DNA from 3 places in the Caballeronia sp. DA-9 genome. Region 1 is predicted to be linked to each of the others. Evidence: predicted binding sites of a transcription regulator. Region 1 holds the regulator's gene; each other region holds the start of a gene.
The links. Region 1 encodes LexA, which represses DNA repair genes until DNA is damaged. Its sites were predicted from a motif close to ACTGTATNNNNATACAGT; they were not measured.
Positions count from the first base shown of each region.

Region 2: the regulator LexA is predicted to act here: its motif matches at 2,334-2,351, upstream of imuA (translesion DNA synthesis-associated protein ImuA).
Region 3: the regulator LexA is predicted to act here: its motif matches at 2,183-2,200, upstream of dinB (DNA polymerase IV).

Region 1 covers NZ_CP195133.1:1,659,643-1,663,755, reverse strand. Annotated here, with positions in the region: gene ACRWA7_RS23920 (sulfate ABC transporter substrate-binding protein) at 54-1,091, opposite strand; gene lexA (transcriptional repressor LexA) at 1,386-2,042, shown strand; gene ACRWA7_RS23910 (hypothetical protein) at 2,248-2,643, shown strand; gene ACRWA7_RS23905 (DUF2939 domain-containing protein) at 2,792-3,409, shown strand; gene ACRWA7_RS23900 (universal stress protein) at 3,427-3,933, opposite strand.
Region 2 covers NZ_CP195135.1:98,344-102,456, reverse strand. Annotated here, with positions in the region: gene ACRWA7_RS34810 (antirestriction protein) at 1-195, shown strand, start outside; gene ACRWA7_RS34805 (XRE family transcriptional regulator) at 516-791, shown strand; gene ACRWA7_RS34800 (hypothetical protein) at 842-1,039, opposite strand; gene ACRWA7_RS34795 (LPD29 domain-containing protein) at 1,067-1,669, opposite strand; gene ACRWA7_RS34790 (hypothetical protein) at 1,700-1,885, opposite strand; gene imuA (translesion DNA synthesis-associated protein ImuA) at 2,359-3,069, shown strand; gene ACRWA7_RS34780 (hypothetical protein) at 3,074-3,418, shown strand; gene ACRWA7_RS34775 (H-NS histone family protein) at 3,557-3,856, opposite strand; gene ACRWA7_RS34770 (hypothetical protein) at 4,049-4,113, shown strand, end outside.
Region 3 covers NZ_CP195132.1:266,291-270,403, forward strand. Annotated here, with positions in the region: gene ACRWA7_RS07520 (hypothetical protein) at 1-281, opposite strand, end outside; gene ACRWA7_RS07525 (alpha-ketoglutarate-dependent dioxygenase AlkB family protein) at 386-964, opposite strand; gene dinB (DNA polymerase IV) at 974-2,128, opposite strand; gene ACRWA7_RS07535 (hypothetical protein) at 2,308-2,769, shown strand; gene ACRWA7_RS07540 (SMP-30/gluconolactonase/LRE family protein) at 2,717-4,113, opposite strand, start outside.

The DNA.
Region 1 (4,113 bases):
GCGAGCGGATGACCGCGGGCGATGCTGTATTTCCTGCTTTCATGCCGCCACAATTACTGCGGCTGATAGATCGAATCGAACACGCCGCCATCGGCGAAATGCGTCTTTTGCGCCTTTGTCCAGCCGCCGAACGAATCGTCGATGGTGTAAAGCTTGATCTTCGGGAACTGCTTGGTGAGCGCGGCCGGAACCGTGGTCGAACGCGGCCGGTAGAAGTTGCGCGCCGCGATCTCCTGACCTTCCTCGCTATACAAGTACTTGAGATACGCCTCGGCAAGCTTGCGCGTGCCATGACGGTCAACGACCTTGTCGACGACAGCAACCGGCGGTTCAGCCAGGATGCTCACCGAGGGGACCACGATCTCGAACTTGTCCGGACCGAACTCCTTCAACGACAGAAACGCCTCGTTTTCCCACGCAATCAGCACGTCGCCCTGACCACGCTGCACGAAGCTCGTGGTCGCGCCACGCGCGCCTGAATCCAGCACGCCGGCGTTTTTATACAGCTTCGTCACGAAGTCCTTGGCCGTCGTTGCATTTCCGCCCGGCAGATGTTCCGCATACGCCCACGCCGCGAGGTAGTTCCAGCGTGCGCCGCCGGACGTCTTGGGGTTCGGCGTCACAATCGATACACCCGGCTTGACCAGATCCGGCCAGTCCTTGATCTGCTTCGGGTTGCCCTTGCGCACGAGGAAGACGATCGTCGACGTGTACGGCGACGCATTGTCCGGGAGGCGTTTTTGCCAGTCCTGCGCCACGATGCCCTTCGCCGACAACGCATCGATGTCGTAAGCAAGCGCCAGCGTCACCACATCGGCTTGCAAGCCATCCAGAACGGCGCGCGCCTGACCGCCCGAGCCGCCGTGCGACTGCTTGAACGTGACGGTTTCGCCAGTCTCGGCTTTCCATTTCTTGCCGAAAGCCTGATTGAAGTCCTGATACAGCTCACGCGTCGGGTCGTACGACACGTTGAGAAACGAGGTATCGGCGTGCGCCTGCGCGATCATCCCTACCCCCGACGCGGCCCCGATAACCGCTGTCGCCAGCAGTTTCCTTGCACGCGCGCCCCATCCCGAATTCCGACTCAGCATTCCCCGTTCTCCGTCTTATGGTGTTTGATGGGCTGAGTCTATCGACGGGCTTTCATTATTAAAAATAATTGTTCCTCATTCTTTTAGATCGAAAAGTGCTAATGAAGGCTGGAAGCGGCGTTGCGACCAATAAATGGCTGTTGAAGCGCCGCATTTTGGGCTGTCGTGTGGTGCAAACGACGTCGAACTTAAAGTAAAGCTTGAAAAGCGGCGAATACTGTATAAAACTACAGGCATCTGTTCATCCATACAGTGGATCGCGGACCAGACAAGGGGCTAAAGCACGTGACCAAAATGAGCAAACTGACTGCGCGGCAGCAAGAGGTGTTTGAACTGATCCAGCGCGCTATCGAGCGGACGGGATTTCCGCCCACGCGCGCCGAGATTGCCGCGGAACTTGGCTTCAGTTCGGCCAATTCCGCCGAGGAACATCTTCGTGCACTGGCTCGTAAAGGAGTGATCGAGCTGGCCGCCGGATCGTCACGCGGTATCCGCTTGCTGAACCAGGCAGGTCCCGACGACGGACCGCATCAATTCACGTTGCCGCATGCCAGTATCATGCAATTGTCATTGCCGCTGGTCGGGCGCGTGGCTGCGGGCAGCCCGATCCTTGCGCAGGAACATATCTCGCAGCATTTCGCCTGTGATCCGGCCTTGTTCTCCAGCAAGCCCGACTATCTGCTGAAGGTTCGCGGACTTTCCATGCGAGACGCAGGCATCTTCGACGGCGACCTTCTCGCGGTGCAAAAGAAGAACGAAGCCAAGGATGGCCAGATCGTTGTCGCGCGCCTTGGCGACGACGTAACGGTGAAACGCTGGAAGCGCCGTCCTGACGGGGTTGAACTGATCGCCGAAAATCCTGACTACGAAAATATCTTCGTGGCTTCGGGCAGCGACGAATTCGCACTTGAAGGTATTGCTGTAGGACTGATTCGATCCGGCGAACTCTGACGCGCGCCGGATGCTGTTGAATTAACGACGGCGTTTGGTTTTGTTCGGTTCTTTCGTTCAAGACGCTGTTTTCTGAATCTGCGTGGCGGCAACGGGTGCTCCTGCTTCCGGCCGCGCCACAGTCGAATTTCCGGTTTTGTAAAGCGTGACGGACATCGCATTCGCGATTGACCGGCGCGCACCCTATTGTTCACGGAGAAACATCATGGAACGATTTGCCCGTCTGTTTTCTGTCGCGTTTTTATCGGCTGCGTCAGCTTCTTTTGCGCCCGCAGCGCGCTCACCACTTTCGTTCAGGCAATTCCGGGAGTTCGGCCGCTTTCGGCATTTGCGCGCGCTGATTTCCTGCAAGACGCGCAAGGACACCCATACGCCAGACCTCTTCGACGAACCGCCCGTCCTGCCGTCGCGGCAGCCAGCGTTCGCGCGTGTGTCGCTGAATGCTTCCGTGCATGCGCAGGCTGAGCGGCGTGCACCGGTACGCGTTTATCGCGGTGAATCGCGCGTCATCATGGTTGGAAATATTGAAGCGGTGTCGCGCATGATCGACCGCTGCGTCGACGAAGAACGTGCGGGTGTCGAAGGTGGCTTGCTTGCATGAACCTTCGGGTCGTTTTTTTGCCAATGAGTTTGAGGGATCGATTTCGTGGCGGCGCGGTCAACTAACAGTGGTTGGACTTCTCGCGCCCGGAAATTCGCGGTTCGCTCATCCAGTTATTCAGCTCATTTGCACGAAGGCGCCCTGACGTATGTCTCGTACGAGCAAGTCGGTTTTAACTGCATTGATTGTGGTTGCGGTCATCGCGGCGCTCGGGATGTTCTACGCGTCCCCGTATATCGCGCTCGACAGGATCAAACGCGCCGCCGACGCTCGCGACGCCGCGACGGTGAATGCATACGTGGACTTCCCGCTGTTGCGTGAGAGCCTGAAGGACCAGGTCGGTCAACTGATTACGCGAAAGATCGATGTGCAAAAAAGCGGCAATCCGCTGGCGCTACTTGGTGCAATGATCGGCGCGGCGTTGATTGGCCCGCTCGTGGATTCGTATGCAACGCCGGATGGCGTAGCGGCGATTTTAAATGGCATGCCGCCGCGAGGCGAGCCCGGCGAGAAACCACCGGCTCCGTCTTCGAGCGATCCCACGGCTGCTGGAACACCGCCAGCCTCGCCACAACCGCCGCCCGTGACGAGCACGCCTGCCCAACCCGCGCCCAAACAGCCGCCTCGGACTACTGCTGGCTACAGGAGTTTCGATACCTTCGCGGTCAACTACCAGCATGGCGCCGGAGACGCGCGCTACTCGGCCATTCTCAAACGATACGGCCTGTTCTCGTGGAAACTGGTGGGTATCGAGTTGAACGGGTGAACCGGGCAGGTTCGTCGTCAAGCATTCACTTCCGCCTTCGCAGGCACTGCGGCATGCGCCGCGTCCTCCTGCTCGGCCGTTGATCCGACCGGCGACACGGCCACCAAAATGCTGCACGACACACGGTCCATCAGCGGTGTGTTACCCGCGCCCATCCACCACCGTGCAAGGCCCGTGCGGCAACGGTGTCCGACCACCACCAGATCCACCTGCAGGCTTTGCGCCAATCCGGCGATTTCATCGATAGGATGACCGAACGCAAAATGACCCTGCGCGCTCACGCCGCGCTCCGTCAGCCACTCCACGCCTTCGCGCAAGATATCCCGTGCGGCGTCTTCGAAGCGCCCGCAGGCCATGTCCGTAAGCAGGCCTGCGCTTTGTGCAATGCTGGAACGCATATCCACAACGGCCAGCAGATGCGTTTCGGCCTTCAGCTCGAGCGCAAGATTCGCGCCGTCACGCAGCGCCTTTCGTCCTTCACGAGAGCCGTCGTAGCACAGCAGGATTTTTCGGTAGCTCGCCATGGTGGTTCTCCGCGCTGCTCGTGGCAGCAAAGGGCATCGAAAAAACAGTCGTCAACGTGTTGCGTGTTCTGCCCTGTGCCCAGCGGGCGACAAAACGCGTGTCGCGTTGCCGTCATCATGGTGCGTCGCTAAAACGCTTGCAACGATGGAAAACGCTAATGCATGTGCATCGCGGAAAAA
Region 2 (4,113 bases), on a different replicon from region 1:
ATAATCGACGTATCGGGAAATTACTTCTCAGGCGAAATGAGCGCCGATGCCGCAGGTATTGTGGCATCGCTATTTGCCCAATGCGATTTGGCCAATCGATACGGCAACGATAAACTCATCAATCAGTATCATTGGCTTCGCGATTTCGCGATTCAACATGCGGAATCTAATTTGATCATGAGGGCCATCGACTAGTCACCGGAGGACCCGGTCGAGAGGCCGGGTAACTCGCTGGCCTCGGCACGCCCCCTTCTTGCAGACTGGGGGTAAGCCGACCGCTAAACTATCGCGCGCACCGTCGCGCCTGGAGCGAGCGGCACGGGGACCCGCGCTAGTAGCGCGGGGAGAGCCGCGGACCCGAAGCGAAGCGAAGGGGCGCGACAGCTGGGCCGTAGCGGACCACGGTTCGGGGTCGTCCAGTGGCCAAAGGCCACGGTGTATCCCCCGCTTTAGCGGGGCTGGATGCCAAAAGGCGTTTCTCACGCAGCGCAACTTAACTTTTTTAGGAAGAGACGATGGATCAAGCAACTACAATCAGACCGGAATGCCTGCGCCCAGCAGCTGACGGCTGGTTGCAACCGACCGGTCCCGAGATTCGTGAGGTTATCGAACGCGCCGGTTTCACAGGAAGCAAAGCCGGGAAGTATTTGGGCATAGCCACACAAGAGACGGGCGGCTGCCGCCAGATCCGTAAGTGGATCGCTGAGGACGCGCGCATCCCCTATTCCGCGTGGGCGTTGCTATGCCACGCTGCGGGTCTGGGCCTTATTTGGGTAAGTGAACCGGTTTGAGCATCAAGAGGACGTGCCAAACGCGCGCGGCTGGTGCGGCGCTGTCCGCGTTAAATCGCATAGTCGTAATATGCAACGAATTCCGCGTATTTCGCGTTGCCCAGTTCAAAAGCCCCAATTTGCATAATCCCGTCATAGTGGCGCAGATCTGAACCCACAAATCCATTGCCCGTGAAGGTTCCGGGCGTAACCGAGCATAGAGTATGTGGCGGTAGCGTTATATCCGACGACAATGCGAGCGGTTTCATCGCTTATTCCTTGCATGGACGAGCGGCTCATACGTCGACAGAAACCGCAGAATATCCGGCTCCAATACTGAGACTGTAGCCGTCGTCGTGGGTGATGAACTTCCTTGCGGCCGTCTTGCTCGGGTTCACCTTGAGGCGGTCCGCGTGTTTTGCCAGTGCCTGGTGAATCATGGTTTGAACGCTGCTCGCGCCGTCCCAATGAAGCTCAGGCAATTGGATGCGGTACAGGTCCCCGGACCGGAACTGTTGAACGGTGAGACGTGTGACTCCGGCCTTTCTGAAGTTGCCGCCGTAGCGGCGGCTCACGCTTGCAATGGCGCGCTCCACCGCAGCGTCCGAATAGCGGCGGCTTGACGTGATGTAGTCGGCGCCGAACCGGACTTGCTCGCCGTCCATCATGTGGTGGATCGAGCCTTGATAGTCGATCGAGCCATCGAAATAGGCTGCTTTGAATCCCTTCGTGATCGATTCGAGTTGCGCCGCGTTCGGGCCATCGGTCCAGCTCACATCTATCGATGCGCCACCGCTGTACGTGCTGCTACGCACGGAAAACTTAACCCCCGGAAAGGCTTCCTTTAGCGATTGGCGAATAAGCTTGGCGGTTTCGGCACAAGTAAAATATTTAGTCATCGTAGTTCTCCTTAATATTGAGTTGAAAACCTAGATCCGTGTGACGCTGACGTTCCACCACGGCGCGCCGTCGAACACCATGCGAATGCGCGTGCCATTTAAAAGGACCTCTTGGACATCGCCTTTGGCATATGCTTTTTGGTGGGCCTCGGAGGGCGCGGGAGGAAATCCCGCTTCGTTGGTGAGGTTGCTTGTGTGGGTGGTCGTTGCGCTCATAAATCCGTCCTTTGCCTGTCGTTCTGTTTCATCTGCTCTTCGGAGCCGCCTCGACGCATGTTTTGCACGGGGCGGATTCGGCACAAGGGCATGCCCGGAGGCCGCAGCGAAGCGCAGCCGCAGGCGAGCATCGAACGGGTGAGGACATGGCGCAGCGAACCCTTGTGCCGAATCCGCTTCGTGCTATGCGTCGATTAAGAGGCGGCTTTGAAGAGCAGATGGAACGCGCTTTGAACGACAGGCAAAGGATGGAGCGCGTCGACGTGGTTCCCACACATGCGACCTCACGCGCGGGAGCCGCAAGGCTCTCGCACACTTGGCGCATCGCGCCACTGTTCAAGGGTGGGTGAGCGGAAAGCGATTGGTTTGTAACTGGATCGGTCAGGCGTCAGCCCATTTTTCGGGATTGCCAAGTTCCGGCTCCCGCAACCGAAATCCAGTGTACGATACTGTATGGATATACAGTGCTCGCTATGAACGCCCTGCCGAAAGACATCGAGTCGCTACACCCAAGTCTTTGGCGAGGGACGCAATTGGCGCGTGCCCATGGGCGTACCGTGGACACGGGTTACGCAGCGCTATCAGCCGAGCTGCCTGGCGGCGGCTGGCCGCTGGGAACCATGACCGAGCTGCTTTTACAGCAGCAGGGGATCGGCGAAATGCGCCTGCTGGGTCCCGCCATGGCGGCGTTATCGGATAAGCGCTCGATCGCATTGATCGCGCCGCAGCAGATTCCGAATGCGCACTGTTACGCCTTTATGGGCATAAATCCGAGCAAGCTCATGTGGCTTAAGGCTGCTAAGTCATCCGATGCGCTGTGGAGCGCGGAGCAGATCCTGAGAGCAGGCAGCTGCGGCGCCCTCGTGCTCTGGCAGCAACATATTCGCGCCGAGTCGCTCAGGCGCCTGCTGCTGGCGGCACAGAGTTCCGAGATGCTGTTTGTCGTCATGCGACCGCTGGCGCGTGCCCAGGACTCGTCGCCGGCGCCCCTTAGACTTGCTGTTCGGGGCGTCGCTGAAGGCATCGCCGTCGAACTGATTAAGCGGAAAGGCCCCGCTGCGCCGGCGCCGATTATGGTCAAACTCTCTCCGTCGCCCAACTTGATCAGCGAGCATCGTCGCGTCCAGCGGCGCACGGTCGAACTGCCCGTGCCTGCGGTCGAGCACGCCGCGGTCACTGAATAACGCGATGGGGATCGATGCCATGGCCAAAGCCCTCCCTGAGTTTGCGCCACTGAGCCTGAAGGAACTGCGTTCGCTTTGGAAGAAGTACCGAGGGAACGAAGATATCGAGCGACTCGTGTTGGAGGTTCAGTTCAACCGGAATGTGATCAACGAAATCGACAACTACTTCAAGATCATTCATCGCACATGGCGGCAGGAAAATCTCGGCGAATTGGTCGCGATCGAAAAATTGCGGCTTTTGTTGGTCAAGCAGCACCTGCGCCAGACCGTCCTCGCCGAGATCAAGCCAGCGCCCAAGGGAACGAAGCCATCTGAGCCACCCGAGCCCGAAGCTGCGTTGGTCGATTGACGGGGCCCATGACGCACATCGAGGCGGGTTCGATAAATGTTGGAACTACAACGACTTATGGGCTTTCAAGTGATGTTGTCCACAACGCTGTCCACAAATTGTGTGGACAACATCGTGGGCTCGATATCGTGGCGAGGATCAGTCAGTGATAGCGAACGTGTCGCGATCCTGGTCCGCGATCCAGCGAGGGGGCTTGCCGCGACCGCTCCAGGTCGCGCCTGATGCGGGGTCACGGTATTTCGCAGCGACAGGCGCCGATTGCTTCCGCGGGCCGCGACTACTGCGTGGCTCGAGGTCTTCGGACTTAACTTCGTATAGGGCCATTTGCTCGCGGATCCATTCGATCGCGTCACCCCGCTCGGCGTTTCTGAGTTCTTCGATCTGCTTTTCCAGTGCTTCACGTTGCGCAAGCAGGGCGCGGTATCCAGTGTCCGTCATTTGGGTCGTGTTTTCTTCTATGATTAGTGATGTGAGTTCGACCGATTATGGCTCCGGCCGTTCCAAAAACGAAGATATGGCAAAGCCTTTACGTGCGCCACTCTGTGCCGATTGTACTTTGACCAGGCCGTGCTACGGCGAAGCGCAATCGACCCTTGGACGATTCGACATTAGGTCAGGACAAAAATTAAAATGAGCACGCAACTAAGCAATCGGTGCAGGACATCCCTATACCGCGTGATATTCGGTAAGCCCAA
Region 3 (4,113 bases), on a different replicon from region 1:
GCTTTGTTGTCGACCAGAAGCGGGATTCCTTCAAGCAGGAAGCGGCGCACGTGAAACAGTTCGTGCAGCACGGAGCCATCCGGAAACCAGTCCGGGTCCGGGATGACAATGCGCGCGCCCGATTGATCCACTTCGCACTCCAGTCCGCCGGGTTCGTCGGCGGCGCGGCGTGGCAAGTGCTGGCTCACCTTCACAATGATCTCGAAGCCAAGCGCGTATTCAAGGTCTTCGGCCAGCGCGCGAACATCGGGGGCGAGACGGTTCAGATACGCTTTCTGCATGAGAATTGGGCCCGGTGCGTCGAGTGTTGTCTGGGCAGGCACCCGGAATGGACGCTGTAGAGACTGTACGCCCACGCGCGCCGTTTGAGCAGCCGTTGCGGCGCTCAGGTGCTCATGCAGCGAAACGCCAGGCTGATGCGCGGACCTGCGACTTCCGCCATCTTCGGGATGCCGTGATTGTGCGTGAATTGCGATGCATGACTCATCGCGACGACGCTGCCTGCGTGCAGATCCACATTGAGCGTGCGCCCTTTGCCCGATTTTGCGCGGACCGTCATGCGGCGCGTTGCGCCCAGCGAAAGAATGGCGATGGGCGCTTTCGGCACAAGTTCCTGGGTGTGATCGTTATGCGGCGCGACGCTGTCATTGCCATCGCGATACAGGTTCAGTCCCACGCTGTTGAACGCCGCGCCGGTCGCCACGCTGACCGCAGCCGCCGCCTCTTGCAGTGGCTCGGGCAAGTCCGCGGCTCCGAGCGAAAAATGCGCCGTCAGGCGTGGTACATCGACTTCGCGCTCGTACATCATGCGGCGCTGGTTGCTCCAGATCACGCCGCCGAGCACTTGCTCGAACCACGCTTGCGCCGTGGCGGCCGGGACCACATCCGGGAGATAGCGGATCCCGCACTCGGCGTCAGTGATGAGATCGAGCGGCGCGGGATCGAACAGATCGCTTTGATACACGATGTTTCCTCAATCGGCGGCGAACGGCAGTTCGCCTTGAACGGGCGCCGGCCCGGCGATATACGACCCCGCCGGCACCAGCGCCGTCACGCGCACGCCCAGGAGCCGCAGGCGCCGGTCGAGCGGCACGCGCCGCAGGCATTCGGTGGCGGCGCGGCGGATTTCGGTGGCGTCGGCCGTGGGCGCGGGCACAGTCAGGTCGCGCGTGACCGTGCTGAAGTCGTTGTAGCGCAGCTTGATCCCGACCGTGCGCCCTTCGTAGCCCTTGCGCCGCAAGTCGTCCGCAACGCGCGTGCACAAATCCGTGAAAGCCGCCGATAACGCGCTGCGATCCTGGCGCGGATGCAGGTCGCGCTCGAACGTGGTTTCGCGGCTCATTGACTTCGGCTCGGAACTGACCACGACGGGCCGCTCGTCGGCACCTTGCGCCACTTCCACGAGCCACGCCGAATAGCTGCGCCCGAACGTTGCCTGAAGCAGTTGCGGATCGGCGCGCGCGAGATCGCCGACGGTTTCTATGCCTATAGCCGCCAGCTTTTCGGTCGCCTTCGGCCCGATGCCGTTGACCTTGCGCACCGCCAGCGGCCAGATCCGCAGCGGGATGTCGGCGGCGGTGAGAATGGTCAGGCCATCCGGCTTGTCCAGTTCGGAGCCGATTTTCGCCAGCAGCTTGTTCGGTGCGACGCTGATCGAACACGACAGGGCGGTCGCGTCGCGCACGGCCTGCTTGATGCGTGTGGCGATCTCCGCCGGATCTCCCGGCAGGGCGGTGAGATCGATATAAATCTCGTCGATACCGCGGTTCTCGATTTGCGTGGTGAACGTGGCGACGGCCGCCTTGAAAAGCCGCGAATAATGCCGATACGAGTCGAAATCGGTGGGCAGCAGGATGGCGTCCGGCGCGAGTTGCGCCGCTTTCATCATGCCCATGGCCGAGAACACGCCGAGCGCGCGCGCTTCGTAGGTCGAGGTCGTCACCACGCCCCGGCCGGCGTAATTGCGCAGCCTGACGAAACGGCGGGAGCCGTCGGGCAGGGTTTCGGGCGTGGCGTTCTTTCCGCCGCCGATTACCACGGGCTGGCCACGCAGTTCGGGATAGCGCAGGAGTTCGACCGACGCATAGAACGCGTCCATGTCGAGATGCGCAATACGGCGCGTGGTCATGGCGGCGCCCCGCGTGCACCGATTTTTCCGCCAGGATCGGACATGGCATCAATAACTGTATGGATGTACAGTATTTTACATCGAAAACTGGATTGCGCTAATCAGGCTGCAATGGCGTACCAATTGGCGCGGGTTTTGCGCCATGATCGTTCAACTCTCACACCTGTAGCGAGGCAAGCATGGTCGACACGTGGCTCTTCCAGATCAGGATCACCGCCTCACCCGAACTGGCCGGAACCGTGCGCGACGATCCGCAGCGCATGCCGCCGGAACTGGACGAGGTGCTGCTGCGGCATGGCGCCACCCTTGTATGCCAGTTCGATGCATTTGCCGGCTATGTGGCCGAGGCGGAAAAATCGGGCGCCGATAAATATCCGCTGTACCAATGGACGCGGGACACGATTGAGAATCCCGAGAAAAAAGCCAGATATCTGCGCTCGTTCACGGCGTACGTCAACGGTGAGGATGTCTATGCCAGGGACATTGCAGACACGCTGCAATCGGAATTGTCGGCGCTCGCGGGCACGGTTGGCATAGAGCGCGTCGTCAAGTTCGACACCAATCCGGCGAACAATCCGCAGCCGCCCGCTACCGTTGAGCCGCATTCGCCGCGGCCCCCGGCGTCCATCGATAAACAATGATGCTCGACTCGTTGTAGTTATCCTTGGTGACGACGTACTCGCCGGTCGAGCGCAGATACGCGCGCAAGCCATACATGGAATCCACGTCGTTGCCCACGTCCACATTCCCGGGATTGCTGTTGGTGAACGTGATGTCGAGGCTGCCCGTCGCGAGATTGAATGCGTCGATGTTCGGCGCCGTGTGCACATATCCGACGAACAGATAATTGCCTGCGGCGGCGATCGATTTCGGATTGGCGCTCGTGAGATTGATCACCGGATTCGGCGCTGTTTGATTGCCCGCGCGCCAGCCGTGATACACCTCGACGCGCGTTCCTATGGACGTCCAGTCCGTGCTGCCGATAATGCCTTGCGCGAGGATCATGGTGTCGCTGCCAGCAAGATAGATGATCCGCGTCAGAGGCAGGATGGACCTCGGCGTGGCGTACGCGAAGCCGGGACCCCACGAGGGTTTGCCGTTGGCGTCGAATCCGGTCAGCGGATAGTAGTAAATGCGGTTTGTCCTGTCCGGACCCGCCCAGATGTTCGCGTTGCTGTCGAGGGAGAATCCGCCCGTGATCAGCGTGCTCGTGTTGAACAGCGCGCCCGGCAGTGATCCGTCCGGAATCGCGATGTAACCGTTGGCCGTATTGAAGTGATAGAAATTGAACACGCCCGGGTTCTGGCCGGCCGCGACCATCACGCGGTTCGCGCCGACCGTGGCGACTTGCGCGAAGTGCTGGCCGCGTTGGGTATCGTTGATGTCGATTCGCGGATCGGACGGAAAGTCGAACGGATTCACCGTGTTCGCAACGAACGTGCCCCCGGCAGTGCCGGTATAGACGTTGAAGCCGCCATAGAAGTACGCGCCGTCCGTGCCCGGGTCTGGCTCGCCGTTGCCTTCGAAGTTGAGCGACTGAAGTCTCCATCGAAGGATGCTTGAAGTGTCGTAGACGTAGATGTCTGTGTTGCCGTTGCGTGCGAGGTCCCAGGTACCGCCCCAGGGATTGCTGAGCACGTAGAGATTGCCGGCCGCGTCCTTGCCGATACCCACCACGCGCGTGAAACGCCGGTCGCCGACCTGCCCCTTGATGCCCGACGTGGTGTCGAGATAACCGCCCTGAATGCCGAACGTGCCGACCTGGGCGGGTGCGCCCGCGGTCTGGTAGAGCTTGATGTTCATGTCGGGCCCTTGATCGCCGACCATGAGCTGCCCGTTGGTGGCATCGAAAAACAATGCGGACGGACGCGATGTAGCGGGCATCTGGATTGTGTTCAACGCAGCGCCGTCCGGACTGAATTCCACGATGGCGCCCGCATCTTTCTGCGCGACCCAGAGGTTGCCGGCGTTATCGAGGGCGAGCG